Regions from separate parts of the Furfurilactobacillus entadae genome, predicted to be linked through region 1. Evidence: predicted binding sites of a transcription regulator. Region 1 holds the regulator's gene; each other region holds the start of a gene.
What was found. The regulator Rex, encoded in region 1, represses fermentation and respiration genes when NADH is low (regulators of the CRP and FNR family bind a similar motif). The targets are predictions, from matches to a motif close to TTGTGAANTANTTCACAA.
Positions count from the first base shown of each region.

Region 2: a site for Rex is predicted at 1,386-1,403, ahead of ACKTR5_RS08530 (class II fumarate hydratase). Genes of this name have one in related genera too.
Region 3: a site for Rex is predicted at 1,549-1,566, ahead of ACKTR5_RS05915 (MaoC family dehydratase). Genes of this name have one in related genera too.
Region 4: a site for Rex is predicted at 1,406-1,423, ahead of ACKTR5_RS07195 ((S)-acetoin forming diacetyl reductase). Genes of this name have one in related genera too.

Region 1 covers NZ_BQXN01000002.1:105,160-108,484, forward strand. The annotation lists gene abc-f (ribosomal protection-like ABC-F family protein) at 1-1,329, opposite strand, end outside; gene ACKTR5_RS01700 (redox-sensing transcriptional repressor Rex) at 1,670-2,329, shown strand; gene groES (co-chaperone GroES) at 2,576-2,860, shown strand; gene groL (chaperonin GroEL) at 2,930-3,325, shown strand, end outside.
Region 2 covers NZ_BQXN01000019.1:30,508-33,832, forward strand. The annotation lists gene ACKTR5_RS08530 (class II fumarate hydratase) at 1-1,365, opposite strand, end outside; gene ACKTR5_RS08535 (L-lactate dehydrogenase) at 1,729-2,679, opposite strand; gene map (type I methionyl aminopeptidase) at 3,045-3,325, shown strand, end outside.
Region 3 covers NZ_BQXN01000010.1:8,683-12,007, forward strand. The annotation lists gene ACKTR5_RS05905 (sugar phosphate isomerase/epimerase family protein) at 1-141, opposite strand, end outside; gene ACKTR5_RS05910 (DMT family transporter) at 298-1,272, shown strand; gene ACKTR5_RS05915 (MaoC family dehydratase) at 1,582-2,016, shown strand; gene ACKTR5_RS05920 (enoyl-CoA hydratase-related protein) at 2,082-2,879, opposite strand; gene ACKTR5_RS05925 (MIP/aquaporin family protein) at 3,265-3,325, shown strand, end outside.
Region 4 covers NZ_BQXN01000014.1:42,086-45,410, forward strand. The annotation lists gene ACKTR5_RS07190 (malolactic enzyme) at 1-1,231, shown strand, start outside; gene ACKTR5_RS07195 ((S)-acetoin forming diacetyl reductase) at 1,445-2,218, shown strand; gene ACKTR5_RS07200 (YdcF family protein) at 2,614-3,325, shown strand, end outside.

The DNA.
Region 1 (3,325 bases):
TTCGACGTCGGTTCCGGTAAAGAGGAAACTACCAAGCAGTGTCCGCACATCACGTTCGGGAATGGTGGGGTGTTCATCCCACACTTCACTAAGGACCGTCTTGTCATCGTGCAGGATTGCTTGTTCTTGATCATAATAACCAATGCTCAAGCTGGCACCAAGTTTGACAGTTCCAGCAAGCAGTGGCAGTTGGCCCAAAATGGATTTCAAGAGGGTTGATTTACCAACCCCGTTGGGACCAACGATGCCGACCGCATGTTGTTTAACGACGTCTAAATTAATGTGTTCGGCCAGCGGATGGTCGCTCGTGTAGCCAATGCTGACATCCTGGACCTTGAGCACCTCTTTGCCACTTTCACCAGATGGTTCAAACCGAATGCGGATGGAGCGATCGTCATCTTTGGGTGCCTCCAACCGATCCATGCTTGCAAGCTGTTTTCTCCGGGCTTGGGCCCGCTTGGTGGTTGAGGCACGGACGATGTTACGGTTAACGAAATCTTCAAGGGCGTTGATTTGGGTCTGCTGCTTGTCGTACGCCCGTTGTTCAGTGGTGAGCCGTGTTGCCTTCTGGCTTAAATAAGCTGAGTAGTTTCCTGTGTAATGGGTCAACGTGTGTTGGTTCATGTCGTAGACGGTGGTCACGACATGGTCAAGAAAGTACCGGTCATGGGAAACGACGAGGACGGCTCCCGGGTACGTTTTCAGGTAATCCTCTAGCCAACTTAGCGTTTGGATGTCCAAATGGTTTGTTGGTTCATCCAAAATCAGCAAGTCTGGGCGTTGAAGAAGGTGTTTTGCAAGTGCAAGCTGGGTCTTTTGCCCACCAGAAAAACTGGTGACGTTACGGTCGTACGTGTCTTCATCGAAATGAAAGGCATGGAGAACACCACGAATCGTGGCCTGATAGCCATAACCGTTATTTTCTGTGAAGTCGTGCTGCAACTGGTCGTAGTCGGTTAGTAAGTGGGTGTAATCTGCACTGGTATGATCAGCCGCGGGGTCGGCAATTTGGGCTTCGAGTTGATGCAACTGGGCTTCCTGGCGCTGCTGCTGAGCAAAAACGGTGAGCATTTCGTCCCAGACGGTGTTGCTCGAGGTTAAGCCGGCGTCCTGAGGAAGGTAGCCAATGGTGGCGCCCTTTGAAGAAGAAATGGTTCCCTCATCAGGTTCCGTAATGCCAGCAATCATTTTCAGCAGGGTGGATTTTCCGGCACCATTCCGGCCCACCAAACCGACACGGTCGCGGTCGTTAATGGTCATTGAAACGTGTTGAAATAAAGTATCAGCGCCGAAACGTCGCGCAACTTGTTGCACCTGAAGCACTTGCATAAATTGAGGTCTCCTACATCATAAAAGTCTTTGTTCTATTTTAGCATGTTGTGGGGTGGGATTGCGAAAGGGACAAAAAGTTCGTGAAATGAACTAATGATTGGTGGATAAACGCGTGTAACCACTCGAGAAGTGGTCTAAAAATTAATCAGTAAAAGAAACGCCGGTTTAAGCCACTTTTGCGCATTGAAAAATGGTGAAATGCCCTTGTGATTTTATGAAATACCCGAATGCTGATATGAAATATGCTTCACAATAAGGGGCCCTATGCTATAATTTACCTTACAACGAGTTTCACAAGGATAACCCGCAAAGTGCGGAAAGAAAAGGAGTGACTGCTGTGGCTGAACAACGAATTCCACGGGCAACGGCAAAACGGTTGCCAATTTATTATCGATACTTGAACATTCTCCTCAACGCAGATAAGATGCGCGTCTCATCAACAGAATTGTCAGAAGCAGTGAAGGTGGATTCCGCCACGATTCGGCGGGACTTTTCCTATTTTGGTGCACTAGGAAAACGGGGCTACGGCTATGACGTGCCTAAATTACTTGAATTCTTCAAACGAATCTTAAATCAGGATCAACTGACTAACGTTGCGTTGATCGGGGTTGGGAACCTTGGGCATGCATTGCTCAACTTTAACTTCCACCAAAACAGTAACGTTCGGATCAGTGCCGCTTTTGATGTGAACGAAGCCATCATTAATACAGTTCAAAGTGGTGTGCCAATTTATCCACTGGATGAGATGGTACAACAGTTGCGGGATCAACAAATTGAAATTGCAATTGTGAGTGTGCCAGAAGACACAGCGCAAGACGTGACGAATCAAGTGGTTGAAGCTGGTGTTCAGGGAATTTTGAACTTTACGCCACGGCGGTTAACGGTTCCTGACAACATTCGGGTTCAAAACGTCGATTTAACAAACGAATTACAAACCTTGATTTACTTCATCGACCATTACGAAGGTGGCGACGATGGGGAAGAGGACGACGAATAAGCACGGTTTAATAACATTTGGACAATGAGCCAGATGTTTTTTTATTGTCAAAAAATATTTGGCTCACGTTGCCGTATGTCTTGGTGAATGGGGCGTCAGTGGCTTGGGCAAAAACTTTTTGACTAAGTTTGACCAAAACACTTGCATTCAGAAAGCGGCATGGTTATCATAGAGCATGTTGTTAGCACTTAACGTATAAGAGTGCTAAAAGCTCTGATTATAATAATGATATTGGAGGGAATCAACGTGTTAAAACCATTAGGAGATCGCGTTATTTTACAAGCTTCAGAAGAAGAAGAACAGACCATTGGTGGCATTGTCCTTGCAAGTAATGCACAGGAAAAGCCAACAACTGGGAAGGTTATCTCAGTTGGAACTGGCCGGATTTTGGATAACGGAACGACGGTTGCCCCACTTGTTAAAGCGGGCGACGTTGTGATGTTTGACAAGTATGCGGGAACCCAAGTTTCAGATAACGGTAATGACTACCTGGTTCTCCATGAAAAAGACATCGTTGCGGTTGTTGAATAACAACGCAGCGTTAACTAACCGAAATAAGCATGTGTCAGCACACTAAAATACAGTTGAGGTGGCAGAAAAATGGCTAAAGATTTGAAGTTTTCAGAAGACGCCCGGAGCGCAATGCTCGCTGGGGTCGATAAATTAGCGAACACAGTAAAGACAACACTTGGACCAAAGGGACGGAACGTCGTTTTGGAACAAACATATGGTTCACCAACCATCACAAATGATGGGGTGACGATTGCCAAGGCCGTTGAATTAAAGGATCATTTCGAAAACATGGGTGCTAAGTTGGTGGCAGAAGTTGCTTCCAAGACAAACGACATCGCCGGTGACGGAACAACGACCGCCACGGTGTTGACGCAATCCATCGTTAACGAAGGGATGAAGAACGTTACGGCTGGTGCAAACCCTGTTGGGATTCGTACCGGGATCGAAAAGGCAACTAATGCCGCCGTTGATGCCTTGCACAAG
Region 2 (3,325 bases), on a different contig from region 1:
CATCTTTAATGGGTCAACCCATTCGTCAAATTGTTCTTCAGTAACCTTGCCAGACTTCAGAGCAGCAACACGTAACGTTGTCCCTTCTTCATCAGCCTGTTGGGCAATTTTGGCACTGTCATGGTAACCGATGTGTGGTGATAAGGCGGTCACCGTCATCAGTGAGTTGTCCACTAATTCTTGCATCCGTTCCTTGTTAACCGTCAAGCCGTGGATCATCTTGTCGGCAAAGCCCATCATGGTTCCACGTAACAATTCTGCTGATTCAAGGAAGGCGTCGATCAGAACTGGTTTGTAAACGTTCATTTCGAAGTTCCCTTGTGAAGAAGCCATGGTAACCACCACGTCATTCCCCATTACACGAACCGCAGCCATGGTGATGGCTTCAGCCTGTGTTGGGTTAACCTTCCCCGGCATGATTGAAGAACCAGGTTCGTTAGCAGGAATGTTTAATTCCGCATAAGCGGCACGGGGGCCACTTGCTAAGAACCGAACGTCATTAGCGATCTTCATCAGGTCGGCAGCTAACGTCTTCATGGCACCGTGGACAACGTCTAAGTTTGAATGCGCAGCTAAACCGTAGAACTTGTTGGTCTTGGCTGTGAATGCTGGCCCATAGGTCTTACTCATCCGGTCGGCAATGTCATCAGCAAACCCAGGAGCGGCGTTCAACCCAGTCCCAACGGCCGTTCCACCCATTGCTAATTCAAGCAAGGTGCCATCCAAACTCTTCAGGTAACCGAGGTCGTGTTCGATCATGCTGACCCAACCACTGATTTCTTGACCAAACGTCAATGGGGTTGCGTCTTGCAAGTGGGTCCGGCCGATTTTAACTGTCCGCCAGTATTCTTCTTGCTTAACCTTTAATTCATCGATCAAGTGTTGGGCAGCTTCTTCTAATTCAGCAACCGCAACGCTGGCCGTGATGTTCATGGCCGTTGGGAAGATGTCGTTTGAACTTTGACCGTGGTTCACGTCATCGTTTGGTAGGATTTCAATGGATGAATCCAACTTTGCGGCTTCGTGAGCGACAACTTCGTTTGTGTTCATGTTCGTTTGTGTTCCAGAACCCGTCTGGTAGACACGCAATGGGAAGTCCTTCCGCAGGTCTTCATCACTCAACTTCAACAGTTCGTCAATGGCACGAACGATCAGTTGACCCTTTTCAGCACTAACTTGACCAAGTTCCTGATTAGCTTCGGCAGCGGCACGCTTAATTTGTAACAGGGCACGAATAATAGCAATTGGCATGAATTGCCCCGTTGGAAAATTGTTCCGGCTCCGTTCAGTTTGTGGCCCCCATAGTGCTTCACTAGGGATGTTAACTGGCCCAATGGTATCTTCTTCGACACGATAATCTGACATTATCATGGTCCTCCGTTTCCTTGTGTTTTTAGTAACAAACAAAATGAAATAAAAGCAACGCACGTCCGAATTACCAACAGTAATTTCGCACGCGTCGTTATTAACCTCACTTAGTCTACAATCTCACAAAGTTTATAGTCAAACTGAATAGGTGTCATTAAAAAGATTAATAGTACCGTCAACAGAACGTGTAAACGCCCGGTATTATCCACTTCTTAAATCCACTTAATTTCATCTTTGCTTGTGAATCTACCAACGAAACACTTTTTCTCATAATTATCAAAAAAAGTGTGCAGACTTATTCTGCACACTTCCAATAACATTCATTTTAATGTTAGCGGCCTGCTAAACGTGAAAACACGTTTATTCTGCCGTTGCGTCATCCAAAACCTGTTTCAATGCCGCTGCCGAAGCAGTCATCTTGGCTTGTTCTTCATCCGTCAATGGGACTTCCATAACACCTGCAACACCGGTCGCATTAATCAATGCGGGGGTTCCAATGTACATATCCGTTAACCCATACTGACCGTTCATTGGTGCCCCAATTGGTAACACCACGTTTTCGTTCCGTAAAACGGCCCGGCTCAACCGCATCAAACTCGTGGCAACACCGTAGAAGGTTGCCCCCTTCAGTTTGATGATGCTGCCACCCTTAACGCGGGTTTCCTGTTCTAATTGATCCAATTCTTCTTGGCTAACGCCAGCTTCCTTGGCAACGTCCAGTAATGGGCGACCACCAATCGTTGAAGCACTGTACGCAGCGAATTCACTGTCCCCGTGTTCGCCCAAAATGTAGGCGTCAACCGTCCGCAGATCCGCGTTGAACTTCTTTGCCAACGCAACTTGCCACCGACTAGTATCTAATGACGTGCCTGAACCAATAACGCGTTCCTCTGGAAAACCAGAAAGCCGTTGCGTCATCGTCGTCAACACATCAACTGGGTTAGCGGCCACAATGAAAATCCCGTCAAAGCCACTATCAACAACTGGTGTCACAATGGACCGTAAGATCTTCAGGTTCTTGTTGACTAAGTCTAACCGTGATTCACCCGGCTTCCGAGGAACGCCGGCAGTGATAATCACGAGGTCTGCATCCGCAGCGTCTGCGTACGTCCCCGCATGAACATCCATTGGTGCTGTCATGGGTTGAACGTCTTCTAAGTCCAGCGCGTCGCCCTTGATGTGGTCCTCTTGAATATCAACAATGACTAATTCATCCGCGATTTGTTGTTGTAACATTGCAAATGCGTATGAAGAGCCAACTGCTCCGTCCCCAACCAGGACAACTTTTTGATGTTTTACTTGATTAGTCAAAAGTGTGCTTCCTTTCTGTAAAAAGCCCGTCATGAATAACATTGAATTTGTGTAGTGCAACACGTAGCAGGCTGGCCGAACACATTCCACTTCATGGCAGTGATGTGAATGCGTCGGCCCATCAATCATCTGGCTTACGGTCTTTAACCGCGTAATTGATGGAAGTAGCGTAACCCGTTCACCCCTCACTCGTCAAGCACAATCACTAGAAACATGTGAATGAGTTCAATAAGTTAACCAGCTAATTGATCGGCGTGATCATCACGTTTTCTTGCAATCGGTTCATTTGATGACCCATTATTTGCATAAATGGGTATACTAGACTAAGTAGTGTCACAACATGATAGGAAAGAGAAGATAATTCAATGATTTCATTACAATCACCACGTGAAATTGAAGGGATGCGCAAAGCCGGCGCCATTTTAGCTGGGATGCACATTGGCTTGCGCGACATCATTAAACCTGGAATCTCAAGCTGGGAAATTGAACGGTTTGCCATTAAATACTTTGACGAACACAATGCCAAGCCTGAAGAAAAAGGGTTTGAAGGCTACGACTTTGCAACTTGTGTCAGCGTTAATGACGAAGTTTGTCACGCTTTCCCTCGCAAAGACCTTTTACTGAAGAACGGTGACCTCGTAAAGGT
Region 3 (3,325 bases), on a different contig from region 1:
GGCGTCTTGAAGGTGTTTTAAGCCAGTAGGGGTCAGGTCACCTTCGTCGAGGAAGAATTCAAACGTTGCCGGTGCGTAGGCAAGACGATCGCGGTATTGTGCGGGAGCGGTACTCCCCTTTAAACCAAGTTGAATGTGCATGAGTAACCTCCTTATTAGTCAATAATAAGTAATTTAATATCGAACCCAGAAGTTCGTGAAGGTTGTGGTATGATGGAAGAGGATTGTTTTTAACAAGATTCGACGGACGCTTCGGCAAACGCCCGCTTTGTAAAAAGAAGGGAATTGTGTCTAATCGTGAAAGTCAAAACACTCGTCTACGTTATTATTTCGACCTTTTTATTCAGTTCAATGGAGATCGCGCTGAAAATCGCAGGTGGGAGCTTTAACCCCATTGAACTTAACTTCATCCGCTTTTTATGCGGTGGTTTAGCATTATTACCAATTGCAGTACATACATTACATCGGAAAAATCAGCAGCTGCATCTCCGTGATTGGGGGGCCTTTGCCCTAACTGGATTCACCTGTGTTGTTGTCAGTATGACACTCTATCAGATGGCAATCCAGGCAACGACCGCATCAACAGTTGCCATTTTATTAAGTGCTAATCCTGTTTTTGGGATGTTGATTGGATTGATCTTCTTGGGTGAACGGATGACGCGAACCAACACGATTGCCGTTATTTTAACGCTAGTTGGGTTGGTGATCATCATTAACCCCTTTAAATTGACGAATCCCGTGGGCATTTTATTGGGCCTGTTGTGTTCAATAACGTTTGGTCTTTATGGCGTTATTTCCCGGGTGAATTCGAATCGGCGGCACTTTGATGGGTTGACCATGACCTGTTTCTCGTTCATTGCCGGAGCGATGGAATTGGGCTTGTTCATGTTATCAACGCACATTCCGGGTGAGGCAAACGTCCTTCGCGGAATCAAAGGTTTCAGTGACGTGCCGTTTTTTGCAAACTTGAGTTGGAGTTCTCTGCCACTGTTGGCTTACGTTAGTATCCTTGTGACCGGGGTGGCATTTGGCTTATACTTCATCGTCATGGATGAGGCGGGGATTCCCGTTGCCTCGCTGATCTTCTTCATTAAACCAGCCTTGGCACCAGTGTTAGCGCTGATCGTGCTTGGGGAACCGATTTATAAAAATACGGTCGTTGGGATCGTTGTTATCCTGATCGGTTCCGTTGTGACACTGGTTGGTGAAAAGATTGCGTTGACCATGGGCCAGTGGTTTAACACATCGAACGGTGGTCATAACCACTCGTAAGATTAAACGAATAATGAAACGCGTCATTAAGACCGTCAATTCAATTTAGGATTGACGGTTTTTTATTCCCTGATCGGGTGAAACGGCCCGACGCCAGTTTAGTAAAATTATCACAATGTGAAGGTGCTGGACGCCGGACCATCAAGATGATTATCGCGAGTTGACGGGCTTTTAGCCAACCTATTACGTGCAGAAATAGCGTCAATAAATAATTCGTATTGGATATGAAATCGCTTCCAGAAGACAATGAAGACGTTATCACAGGGTGATGTAATCTTGTGATTTAAAACACATCATGGAGGCTGTAAAATGGTTGATTACAAAATTATTTATGAAGACGAATTAGAAGTTGGGATGAGCGGCGAATTCTCAAAACGGGTCACCGAAGCTGACGTGAAGGACTTTGCGAAGGTCACCGGGGACTACAACCCCATGCATATGGACGATGAGTTTGCTGAACAAACCCAATTTCACGGCCGGATTGCGCACGGCATGATTTCTGCGGGAATGATCTCGGCTTGCTTAGGAACAAAAATGCCGGGACCAGGAGCCATTTACCTAGGACAGACGTTACGGTTTGAGAAACCAGTTCACTTTGACGATGTCCTGGTTGTTACGGCTGAGGTTACCAAGATCGAAGCCAAAAAGCACTTTAAGATTGCAACGATTGCAACAACGGTGACAAATCAAAATGGTGAGATCGTTACTGATGGCGAAGCGACGATCATGCCAGCAAAACATTAAGCCACCACAATAAGAACGCCCCCCTCATGGTAAAAGAGAGGGGCGTTCCTATTGTGATTTAGATGCTATTCGTTAGGAAATTCTGCTTTCCGTTTTTCAAGAAAGGCGGTCATACCTTCCGTTTGATCAGCGGTTGCAAATGTTTGGGCCCACATTTGGGTTTCGAAGTCGATGGCGGTGTCGAGGGGAAGATCAGCGGCACGGTCAATGACGTACTTAGCCATCCCGACGGCAATCAATCCATTCTTCTGAATGGTGTCCGCAATTTCCGTCACCTTGTCCGTTAAGGCGGCTGGTTCCGTCACTTCTTCAACGATCCCGGTCCGGTAAGCTTCTTCTGCATCCACCATGGTTCCCGTTGCAATCATTTCCTTGGCTTTCCCACGACCGACTAACCGGGTAAGGCGCTGGGTTCCCCCAAAGCCAGGAACGATCCCAAGCGTCACTTCAGGTTGACCAAACTTGGCCTTATTTGAAGCCACCCGCATGTCGCATGAGGCGGCTAATTCAAGACCACCACCTAAACAGTAACCGTTTACGGCAGCAATGGTGACTTGTGGTAAGTTTTCAATCTTACCAAATGTTTCGTGCGCTAATTTTGATAAATCAGCGGCTTCCAGAGCATTCATGTCACGCATTTGGGCGATATCTGCGCCTGCGACGAAGGCCTTTTTACCGGCACCTGTGATGGTAAGCACCTTAATGTCGGCGGCGTTCATTTTGACGTTATCCAGTGCCCGACCAATTTCGATCAGTGTGGCTGAATTTAAGGCGTTCATTGACCGCGGCCGGTTAATGGTCAAGGTTGCAATCCCATCAGAGACATCAAGCAAAATGTTTTTAAACGTTGTTGTTTTAATCATCGTTAGTAACGTCCTTTCGTAATTCCGGGAGTGATACTAGCGAGCACTTTCAATTCACATGATAGCGTGAAATTAAATAAATGCAATGATGCACATGCAAAGCGAAAAAATGGAAATCGCGTCACGTTGGGATTTGCAGGAAACTGTTAATCACCACGGTAGACAAGTTCATCAGCAAAGTTTGTGAAAAAACGAATTTTTATGGAATTAAAATGGTGTTGAATTAGGCTTTGACCAGCCTATAACTTTTTGTAATCGAAATAATGAAAAAATATCAACATTTACTTCTGAAAGCGTTTTCTTTATAGTTCGTATTGGTTAAAATATAAAGTAATGTGCAAAACGTTACTTTATGCAGGTTGAAAACTAAAGGAGGCGGATATTTATGACAGGTAGTTGGGATGTTCGGTTAGCAGCAGAGTTTTTTGGCACGATGATTTTGGTCT
Region 4 (3,325 bases), on a different contig from region 1:
CATCGTTGTGACTGATGGCGAAGGGATCTTGGGCATTGGTGATTGGGGCGTCCAGGGCGTTGACATTTCTGTCGGCAAACTCATGGTGTACACCGCTGCCGCTGGCATTGACCCCCACAAGGTCCTCCCCGTTGTCCTTGATACCGGAACCAACAATGCGGCCTTGCTTAACGATCCGTTATACCTTGGCAATCGTCATCATCGCATTGAGGGCACTGACTACGATCACTTTATCGACCAGTTCGTGACGACCGCCGAAGACCTCTTTCCCGGAATGTACCTTCACTTTGAAGACTTTGGTCGTAATAACGCCGCCAGGATCCTTAAAAAGTACCAGCAGAAGTACGTGACGTTTAATGATGACATTCAGGGAACCGGAATCATTACGTTAGCCGCCATTTTGGGTGCTCTCAACATTTCGAAACAGCGGTTAACGGACCAAACTTACTTAACGTTTGGCGCAGGATCGGCCGGTGCCGGCATTGCCAACCGCATCTTCGATGAAATGGTTGAACAGGGGCTCAGCGAGGCTGAGGCGCGTCGCCACTTTTACATGGTCGACAAACAGGGCTTGTTGTTCGATGACATGACAGATCTGACACCGGAACAGCGGCCATTTGCCCGCCAACGCAGTGAATTTGCTCATCCTGAGGCACTCACGGACTTGGCCGCCGTGGTCGACGCCATTCACCCCACCATTATGGTTGGAACGTCCACCCAACCGGGTACGTTTACTGAAGCCATCATCAAAAACATGGCTGCTCACACGCCCCGCCCGATCATTTTCCCGTTGTCGAACCCAACCAAACTGGCCGAAGCATCCGCTAGCAACCTCATTAAATGGACGGACGGCCGCGGGCTGATTGCAACCGGAATTCCAAACCCTGATGTTGTCTACGACGGGGTGACCTATCACATCGGCCAAGCTAACAACGCCCTCGTTTATCCGGGACTGGGCCTCGGCACGATTGCGTCATCGGCCCGGGTTCTAAACGATACGATGATCAGTAAGGCCGCCCACTCACTCGGTGGGCTCGTTGATCCAACCCAACCAGGGGCTGCCGTCTTGCCACCTGTCGATAAACTCAGTGTCTTTTCCGAAACGGTGGCCGAGGCCGTGGCTCAAAGCGCTGTGGACCAGCACCTGAATCAGCGGCCCATTACTGACGTTAAGGAAGCAGTCCTTAAAACGAAGTGGACCCCTGCCTACCAACCCCTAACCATTAAATAGTTGCGGTAGTGCCTGCACACCACGAGGTCTACTCAATTGAAAACGACTGATCCGCTGGTATGCCGGTGATCAGTCGTTTTTCCTCTGCCTGTTTATTTCCTAATCGAACCTGCCATCCAACACCTTTTTTTATTCGTCCTTTCCTTATTGCCGCGTGTCCCCTATACTAGGGATTAGTTATTAAAATCACAAAGTCAAAGAGAGGATTTTCCCATGACACAAAAAGTTGCCTTTATTACCGGTGCCGGCCAGGGAATCGGTGCCGCCATTGCCCGTCGTTTAGCTAATGATGGTTTTGCCGTTGCACTTGTTGGCCGGACAAAATCAAAAACTGACCACATTGCTGAAGAGATCATTGCAAATGGCGGAACAGCCATTTCCATCGCTGCCGATGTTGCTGACCGCGATGCTGTCTTTGCAGCCGTTGATGAAACAGTGGCCCAACTTGGCGACCTAAATGTTATGGTCAACAACGCCGGAGTTGCCCCAACCACACCCATTGACGACGTTACGCCTGAACAACTGGCCAATGTCACCATGATCAACACTGGTGGTGTTGTCTGGGGTACTCAGGCCGCACATGCTGCCATGAAGCGGTTAAATCACGGTGGCAAAATTATTAACGCAACGTCTCAAGCCGGTGAAGTCGGAAACCCTAACCTCACGGTGTACGGTTCCACGAAGTTTGCCATCCGCGGAATCACCCAAACAACCGCTAAGGAATTAGCTGACGAGAACATTACCGTTAACGCCTTTGCACCAGGAATCGTTCGGACACCAATGATGTTAGACATCGCCCATGAAGTGGGCCAAAACGCGGGTAAAGATGACGAATGGGGCATGCAAACATTCGCCAAGGACATCGCTTTGAAACGTCTTTCAGAACCCGAAGATGTCGCTAACGTGGTTGGTTTTCTTGCCAGCAGCGATTCTGACTACATCACTGGTCAAACGATTACGGTTGATGGCGGAATGGTTTTCCACTAAAATAATTGCGCTGTTTCCACTTTATTCCGTTTTATGTAGTTTATGATTGACTTCTCCACCACAGTCACTACACTTTAAGGTGAAGTGTAACGGAGGAAATGATGATGAATAAAGTGACCGTTTACCATGCCTTATGGTATCTTGCTGGGCTTTGTGTCACACTCGTGATGTTGGCGATGACACTTATCGGTGCTTTCATGATGTGGACATCCCTTTTTGGGGGCTAGCGACCCGTCTGAAACGCTAACGTGATTCAATAAACAAATTTTCCTTGAAACGATTGGTCACTTCTTAAGTGATCAATCGTTTTTCGACACTCGGATTTTTGGGGACGGCGCCGGTATCCTGGTGTCGGCCCCAAAAATTCATTATTTGACCGGGGGGAACCACCTTTTATGCAACTTCATGACTCAGCAACGCTATTGCTACTTGGCATGTGGCTCATTGCCATTATGTTTGCCGGCGGCTTTGCACTTTCTTGGCACATCGAAAAACGGCGGCTCATCAACGGAATTTGGTTTAACATTGCCTTTTACACAGCCCTCGCAGCCCTTGGTGGAAGCATTTTACACCTCAACAATCACCTGTTGATCATCGCCTTTGGTGTGCCATTTATCATTGTTCTACTAAGCATCATGGCGCTTTTTCTTGGTCAAAGTGTCTTACTTCTTTGGAACGCGGCCGTTGTCTGGCGCCGTGAAAGTCATTCTGTTGGGAACATGCTCACCCTCATCTTGGGACTTGGCATTTTATTGATTCCGCTGATCGACCGGTTGGCAGGTCACTTTCTGTCCCAACGATGGTTTAACTTTTTCGCCATGATTACCGATCTGGTCGTTTTTTACCTTTTATTTTGGTTCTACAACTACCTGACCGTCCTCGTCCTTTACCAATTTAACCGGCCCAAACTGAATCAACAATACGTCATCGTTCTTGGCAGCGGTCTGATCAATGGTGGCGACGTCCCCCCATTGCTCGCACAGCGGATCGATCGTGGCATTCGTTTTTATCAGCGGCAGCGTGCCGCAACCGGCGTCGCCCCGATCCTCATTCTTTCGGGCGGTCAGGGTGGCAATGAGACGCGGCCAGAAGGTGTGGCCATGCGCG